Regions from separate parts of the Streptomyces sp. NPDC086989 genome, predicted to be linked through region 2. Evidence: riboswitches for the same ligand, from Rfam matches in the RefSeq annotation. Region 2 holds a riboswitch; the other holds the start of a gene.
What was found. A riboswitch is a leader RNA that binds a small molecule or an ion and turns the genes downstream of it on or off. The one in region 2 is predicted to bind glycine.
Positions count from the first base shown of each region.

Region 1: it holds a riboswitch for glycine, as region 2 does, so the genes downstream of both, gcvP (aminomethyl-transferring glycine dehydrogenase) here and gcvT (glycine cleavage system aminomethyltransferase GcvT) in region 2, are expected to answer to the same signal.

Region 1 is NZ_JBIVAL010000037.1:9,388-13,164, reverse strand. Features, by position in the region: gene gcvP (aminomethyl-transferring glycine dehydrogenase) at 1-1,940, opposite strand, end outside; glycine riboswitch at 2,139-2,237, opposite strand; gene ACIPK4_RS39155 (PRC-barrel domain-containing protein) at 2,351-2,722, shown strand; gene ACIPK4_RS39150 (DNA polymerase IV) at 2,719-3,777, opposite strand, start outside.
Region 2 is NZ_JBIVAL010000002.1:403,188-406,964, reverse strand. Features, by position in the region: gene ACIPK4_RS05585 (enhanced serine sensitivity protein SseB) at 35-769, opposite strand; gene ACIPK4_RS05580 (AAA family ATPase) at 844-1,506, opposite strand; glycine riboswitch at 1,712-1,815, shown strand; gene gcvT (glycine cleavage system aminomethyltransferase GcvT) at 2,000-3,115, shown strand; gene gcvH (glycine cleavage system protein GcvH) at 3,206-3,589, shown strand; gene glyA (serine hydroxymethyltransferase) at 3,607-3,777, shown strand, end outside.

The DNA.
Region 1 (3,777 bases), on a different contig from region 2:
AGCTCGTCGCGGTACTGCTCGATCTTGGCGCGCAGGTCGTCGGTGTCCACCTCGCCGTCGTCGGCGGTCTTGACGACGACGACCTTCATGCCGGCCATCACGGCGCTGGCGGCGTTGGTGCCGTGCGCCGAGGACGGGATGAGGCAGACGGTGCGCTGCTCGTCGCCGTTCGCCCGGTGGTAGGCGCGGACGGCCAGCAGGCCGGCGAGCTCACCCTGGGAACCGGCGTTCGGCTGGATGGAGACCTTGTCGTAGCCGGTGACCTCGCAGAGACGTTCCTCCAGCTCGGTGATGAGCTGGAGGTACCCCTCGGCCTGCCCGACCGGGGCGAACGGGTGCAGCTGGCCGAATTCGGGCCAGGTGACCGGCTCCATCTCGGTGGTCGCGTTGAGCTTCATGGTGCAGGAGCCCAGCGGGATCATGCCGCGGTCCAGCGCGTAGTCCTTGTCCGCCAGCTTGCGCAGGTAGCGCAGCATCGCGGTCTCGCTGCGGTGGCTGTGGAAGACCGGGTGCGCCAGGTAGTCGTCCGAGCGCAGCAGGCCCTCGGGCAGCGCGTCCGGGGTGGCCTCGTCGAGGGCCTCGATGTCCGCCGTGACGCCGAAGGCGGCCCAGACGGCCTCGATGGCGGAGCGCAGCGTCGTCTCGTCGCAGGAGACGGAGACGTGGTCGGCGTCGACCTGGAACAGGTTGACCCCGCCCTCGCGGGCGGCGGCGACGACGTCGGCGGCCTTTCCGGGCACCCGGGCGGTGAGGGTGTCGAAGTACGAGCCGTGGACCAGCTCGACCCCGCCGGCCGTCAGACCGGCCGCGAGGAGGGCCGCGTAGCGGTGGGTACGGCGGGCGATCGTCCGCAGGCCGTCCGGGCCGTGGTAGACGGCGTACATGCCGGCCATGACGGCGAGCAGCACCTGCGCGGTGCAGATGTTGCTGGTGGCCTTCTCACGGCGGATGTGCTGCTCACGGGTCTGCAGTGCCAGGCGGTACGCCTTGTTGCCGTCCGCGTCCACGGAGACGCCGACGAGGCGGCCCGGCAGCGACCGGGCGTGCTTGTCCTGGACGGCCATGTAGCCGGCGTGCGGGCCGCCGAAGCCCATCGGGACGCCGAAGCGCTGGGTGGTGCCGACGGCGATGTCGGCGCCGAGCGCGCCCGGGGAGGTCAGCAGGGTCAGGGCCAGCAGGTCGGCCGAGACGGCGACGATCGCACCCAGCTCGTGCGCCTGGTCGATGACCGGCTTGATGTCGCGTACGGCACCGGAGGCGCCCGGGTACTGGAGGAGCACACCGTAGACGCCGCGCTCGGCGACCTCGGCGGGGATGCCCGCGGACAGGTCGGCGACGACGACCTCGATGCCGATCGGCTCGGCACGGGTCTCGATCACGGCGATGGTCTGCGGCAGCGCGTCGGCGTCGACGAGGAAGATGTTGCCCTTGGACTTGCCGACGCGGCGGGCCAGCGTCATGGCCTCGGCGGCCGCCGTGCCCTCGTCGAGCAGGGAGGCACCGGAGGTGGGCAGGCCGGTGAGGTCGGCGACGACGGTCTGGAAGTTGAGCAGGGCCTCAAGGCGGCCCTGCGAGATCTCCGGCTGGTAGGGCGTGTACGCCGTGTACCAGGCGGGGTTCTCCATGACGTTGCGCAGGATCACCGGCGGGGTGAAGGTGCCGTAGTAGCCGAGACCGATCATCGGGGTCAGGACCTGGTTGCGGTCGGCGAGCGAACGCAGCTCCGCCAGCACCTCGGCCTCGGTCCGCGCCTCGGGCAGGTTCAGTGCCTCGGCGCTCTTGATCACATCGGGTACCGCGGCAGCGGTCAGTTCGTCCAGCGAGCCGTAGCCCACGTGGGCGAGCATCTTCGCCTGCGCCTCGGCGTCCGGGCCGATGTGGCGCTGCTCGAAGGGGATGCCTCGCTCCAGCTGGGAGAGCGGAATGCGGTTGGCGGTCATGTACGGAGGCCTCCTGGGTCGTACGACCTGCGAGGGGCACCACGGCGCGGGCACCCGGACGGCCTCCCCCTCTGTCATCTCAACCTGAGAGCTTCACCGGAGGCACGGGGATGACCCGCGGACTCCGGCTTTCACCGTCGGTGAGGAGGGGAACCGGCACTGCACGCCCGGTACCCGCACCTGCTTTCCAGAGTGGCCTCACCACGTGCGGTACGTATGCCTGAGAGATTCCGGGGAGGATTTGCTCCTTCGGCGCCTCCGTCATGCTCACTCGGAGGACTCTCCCGCACAGGGTCAACAGCCGTCACCCAGCCTACCAGCGCCCTTCCGGGTCCTCCTTCGAGTGGCCTCCGCTGCGGAAATGCCTTTCTGTAGTCATTACGGAGGAGTTGCGACCATATGGAGGGACCGTGCAGACCGACATCGATCCGCGCAGCCTGATCGGCCGCAAGGCGTTCGACCGCAACGGAACCAAGATCGGCACAGTGGACGAGGTCTACCTCGACGACGCCACGGGCGTACCCGAATGGGCCGCCGTCCGGACGGGCCTGTTCAGCCGGGACGCGTTCGTCCCCCTGGAGCCGAGCGAGGTCGTCGACGACACCCTGCGGGTCCCCTTCGAGCGCTCCCTCATCAAGGACGCCCCCGATTTCGGCGTCGGCCGCCACCTCTCCCCCGAGCAGGAGCTGCAGCTCTACCACCACTACGGGCTGGACGTCTCCCTCCCGTCGGACATCCGGCGCGACTTCGGCCGCCTCGCGAACGGGGACGACTCCTCCTAGGCGGCTCCGGTCCGGGGCGCCTCGGCCCGGGCTCCGGGCTCGGGCGGGGCTTCCGGCTCGGCCCTCCCCACGAGGGGCAGCGGGTCGGAGGGCTCCAGTTCGGGGTCCTCCACCCGGAAGGTGCGCACCCGGCCCGGTGGTGATCCGGGCTGCTCGAAGCGCACGGTCACCCGCCCGACCCCGCTGCCCTGCACCCACCCGGGGCCGTAGACGGCGTGCAGGACGTCGCTCCCGGCCGGCCAGCGCCGTTCCGGGGCGGGCTCCCGGGTGAGGGGCGGCAGCGCGCTCCCGGAGGCCCCCACGGGCCCCACAGGCCCCGCAGGCCCCGCAGGCCCACCTTGAGCAGCAGTCCCGTCGGACTCTCCCGCTCCTCCCGGTCCTCCCGTGTCCTCGGCCTCCGCGTCCGCCGCGGCGGACGCACCCGCCGCAGCAGCATCCGCGACGCCCTCCCCAGCCGCCTCTGCCGCCGCCTCCGCAGCCATGGACTGTGCGAACAGGTCCTCCTGGGTGTAGTCGGCCAGGCCCGTCACACCGACGCCCAGCAGCCGCACCCCACCCGTGGTGTCCACCGCCTCCAGGAGCCGTGCCGCGGCCTCGCGGACCACCGCGGGGTCGTCGGTGGGCCCGCGCAGCGTCTCCGAGCGCGTCAGGGTCGAGAAGTCGTAGCGCCGCACCTTCAGCACGATCGTGCGCCCGGAGTGCCCCGAGCCCCGCAGCCGCTCCACGCACCGGTCTGCCAGCCGCTGCACCTCGCCCCGGATCCGCACCCGGTCGTGCAGGTCCACGTCGAAGGTGTCCTCGACCGACACGGACTTCGCGTCGCGTTCGGCGACCACCGGCCGGTCGTCCAGCCCCAGCGCCATCCGGTACAGCCCGACCCCGTGCGAACGGCCGACCATCCGGACCAGCTCGTCCTCACCGGCCTCGGCCAGCTCCCCCACGGTGGTGATCCCGGCCCGCCGCAGGTGCTCGCCGGTCGCCGGCCCCACGCCCGGCAGGGTCCGCACCGACATCGGCGCGAGCAGGGCCCGCTCCGTCCCCGGTTCGATCAGCAG
Region 2 (3,777 bases):
CGTCCACCCGTATCCGCACCCAGCTTAAGCGGCCCTAAGCGAGGTAGAAGGGGCGTACGCGCGTAACCATGTAGTCGACCACCGGGTCCTGCACGGCGTCGAGGAGGATCAACTGCACGGGCCAGGCCGGCGCCACGCGGGCCAGGGCCCGGCCGAGGGCCTCCATCGGGGCGCTGCGCATCCCGGGCTCCCATCCCGGCAGCCGGACGCCGATGTAGAGCTCCGGGGCCCCTCCCTCGACGCTGGCGAGGCAGCGGTGGGCGGCGGCGATCACGCCGGTGGCACGGAACTCCTCCGCGGCTGCGGTCAGGAAGTCCACCGGGTCGTCCTGCCAGTCGGGCTCGAAGAGCCGGACGCGGCCGCCGGTGGCGGGGCCGTCGAGCGGGGTGCGGCCGGTGCGGCAGAGCTCCGCCACGGCGGGCGGGGGCAGCGGGACGCCGACGGCGCCCTCGGGGTTCACGGCGATGCCGAGCTGCGGGGGCAGGCCGCGGGCGAACTCGACGGCCGGGGCCACGGCGAAGTCCATGCCGGGGCCGGCGCAGGCGCGGAACTGGGCCTCGGAGCTGTAGACGGGGACGTACGCCGCGCCGTTGATCTCCATGGTGGGCAGGGTGAGGGCGGGCGCGTCCGGGCCGCCGCCGCCGGGCAGGGGCACCCAGAGCAGGCTGCGCCCGAGCACCTCGACGATGCGGGCGCCGGCGTCCGCCTGTCCGAGCGCCGCCCCGAGCACCTGCTCCAGCTCGTTGTCCGGCCAGCCGCCGCCGTGCATGTACGCCTCCGCTGTTCTCACCCCACGCTGTCGGCCCGAGATTAACCGCTGCCCCCCGCGGGCCCGGGCCAGGGTCAGGGGCGGCGGAAGGCGATGCGGGTCACCCGGGCCGCCGAGCCGCGGTCCAGCAGGACCGCCGAGGTGCAACCGGCCGGGAGGCGGCCCGCCTCCGCGTCCCGCAGCAGCCGGGCCACCGCGCCCCGGTGGCGGGCGAAGGCGTACGCCGACACCCCGCGCCCCCGCGCCGCCTGCCCGGCCAGGGCCTCCTCCGGGGTGGTGTCCAGCAGCAGCAGGTGCAGCCCGCGGCCCCGCCGCCGCGCGGCCGCGGCCAGCAGGGCGCGCACCCAGGTCTGCGTTCCGCAGTCGTGGACCACCGCCGAGGCCCCGGAGCGCAGCGTCCGCCACAGGCCCCAGTAGTGGGCGCAGCGGACCAGCGGCCGGTACACCGCGTACGGCAGCACCCTCGGCATCCGCCGCTCCCAGCGCTCGCGCACGTCCTGCGAGTCGATGCCGCCGTCCGCGGCCCGCTTGATGAGCGTGCTCTTGCCGCCGCCGGGCAGGCCGGACACCACGACGATGTCGCCTTCGGCGAAGCCGAGCCACTGGGGTCCGTGCGGGCCCCGGCCGCGCAGGTCGCGTACGAGGGGGCCCTCGGCGCAGGCCCGCCGCGCTGCCGGCACCCCGTCGACGGCCCCGGTCCCGGTCGACGCCAGCACTCCGAATCTCCGCACTGTGATCGCCTCCCCCAATCGGGGCCACGCGGGCCCCATGCCCAAGAGTGTAAAGAGACGGTAATCCGGTGGCCCCGGTTCCGGTCAGGGCCCGCGGCCCCTCCACCGGTCCGGGACGGCCGGTCCGTACGTTCTTCCGGGCCCGCACGCCCGATCGCCCGGACGGCGTGCAATGATGTGCGCCATCTGGACCAACTGCATACCGGCCGCTTGAATCCGCGCGGGAGAGTCCCGGCACGCCGTGAGGCGGTGCCCGGGCGCCGAAGGAGCAAGTTCCTCCCTTGAATCTCTCAGGCCCCGTACCGCGTGGATGAGGCAGATCTGAAAAGCGAGCCGCGCCGCCGTCCCTCACGACGGCACCCGCGTGCGCTCCACCCAAGGTGCAAGTCGAGGTTCCCCGGGTCCGACCGGGAACTCTCGGCGAACCTCTCAGGTTCCGATGACAGATGGGGAGGATCGTCCTCGTCATGTCATGCCCTGGGACCCGGGAGCCACACCCATGAGCACTGCCCCCCGTCTGACCGCCCTCGATGCGCTGCACCGGTCGCTCGGTGCGACCATGACCGATTTCGCGGGCTGGGACATGCCCCTGCGGTACGCCAGTGAGCGCGACGAGCACAACGCCGTACGGACCAAGGCCGGTCTCTTCGACCTCTCCCACATGGGCGAGATCACGCTGACCGGCCCGGAGGCCGTCAAGGCCCTGGACTACGCGCTGGTCGGCAACATCTCGACCGTCGGCGTCGGCCGCGCCCGCTACACGCACATCTGCCAGGAGGACGGCGGGATCCTCGACGACCTGATCGTCTACCGCCTGGGCGAGACCGAGTACATGGTCGTCGCGAACGCCTCCAACGCCCAAGTCGTCCTGGACGCCCTGACCGAGCGCGCCGCGGGCTTCGACACCGAGGTCCGCGACGACCGCGACGCGTACGCGCTGATCGCCGTACAGGGCCCCGAGTCCCCCGGCATCCTCGCCTCCCTCACCGACGCCGACCTGGACGGGCTGAAGTACTACGCCGGCCTGCCGGGCACCGTCGCGGGCGTGCCCGCGCTGATCGCGCGTACGGGCTACACGGGTGAGGACGGCTTCGAGCTGTTCGTCTCCCCCGAGCACGCCGTGGAGCTGTGGCAGGCGCTGACCGAGGCCGGCGCGGGCGTCGGCCTGGTCCCGGCCGGCCTGTCCTGCCGCGACACGCTGCGCCTGGAGGCGGGCATGCCGCTGTACGGGCACGAGCTGACCACCGGCCTCACCCCGTTCGACGCGGGTCTGGGCCGGGTCGTGAAGTTCGAGAAGGAGGGCGACTTCGTCGGGCGCGCCGCCCTGGAGGCCGCCGCCGAGCAGGCCGCCACGAAGGCGCCGCGCAAGCTGGTCGGCCTGATCGCAGAGGGCCGCCGCGTCCCGCGCGCCGGGTTCCCGGTCGTCGCCGGCGGCGAGGTGATCGGCGAGGTCACCTCGGGCGCCCCGTCCCCGACGCTGGGCAAGCCGATCGCGATGGCCTACGTGGACGCGGAGTACGCCGCGCCCGGCACCTCCGGCGTCGGCGTGGACATTCGCGGTACGCATGAGCCGTACGAGGTCGTCGCCCTGCCGTTCTACAAGCGGCAGAAGTAGCGCCCGTACGCCGTACCGGCCGTCTCAGTACGTCTCAGTACGCAAGACCACTGTTCGTTCGCACTCCCCCGCATCCAGGAGAATCAGGTCATGAGCAACCCCCAGCAGCTGCGTTACACCAAGGAGCACGAGTGGCTGTCGGACGCCGTGGACGGCGTCGCGACGGTCGGCATCACGGAGTTCGCGGCCAACGCGCTCGGTGACGTCGTCTACGCCCAGCTCCCCGCGGTCGGCGACACCGTCACCGAGGGCGAGACCTGCGGTGAGCTGGAGTCGACCAAGTCGGTCAGCGACCTGTACTCCCCCGTCTCCGGCGAGGTCGTCGAGGCCAACCAGGACGTCGTGGACGACCCGGCGCTCGTGAACACCGCCCCGTTCGAGGGTGGCTGGCTGTTCAAGGTGCGCCTCTCGGAGGAGCCCAAGGACGTGCTCTCCGCCGACGAGTACGCCGCGCTCACCCACTCCGACAACTGACACCCCAGGGGATCCTGATGTCTGTTCTCAACACCCCCCTCCACGAGCTCGACCCGGACGTCGCCGCCGCCGTCGACGCCGAGCTCGCACGCCAGCAGTCCACCCTGGAAATGATCGCGTCGGAGAACTTCGCTCCGGTCGCCGTCATGGAGGCCCAGGGCTCGGTCCTGACCAACAAGTACGCCGAG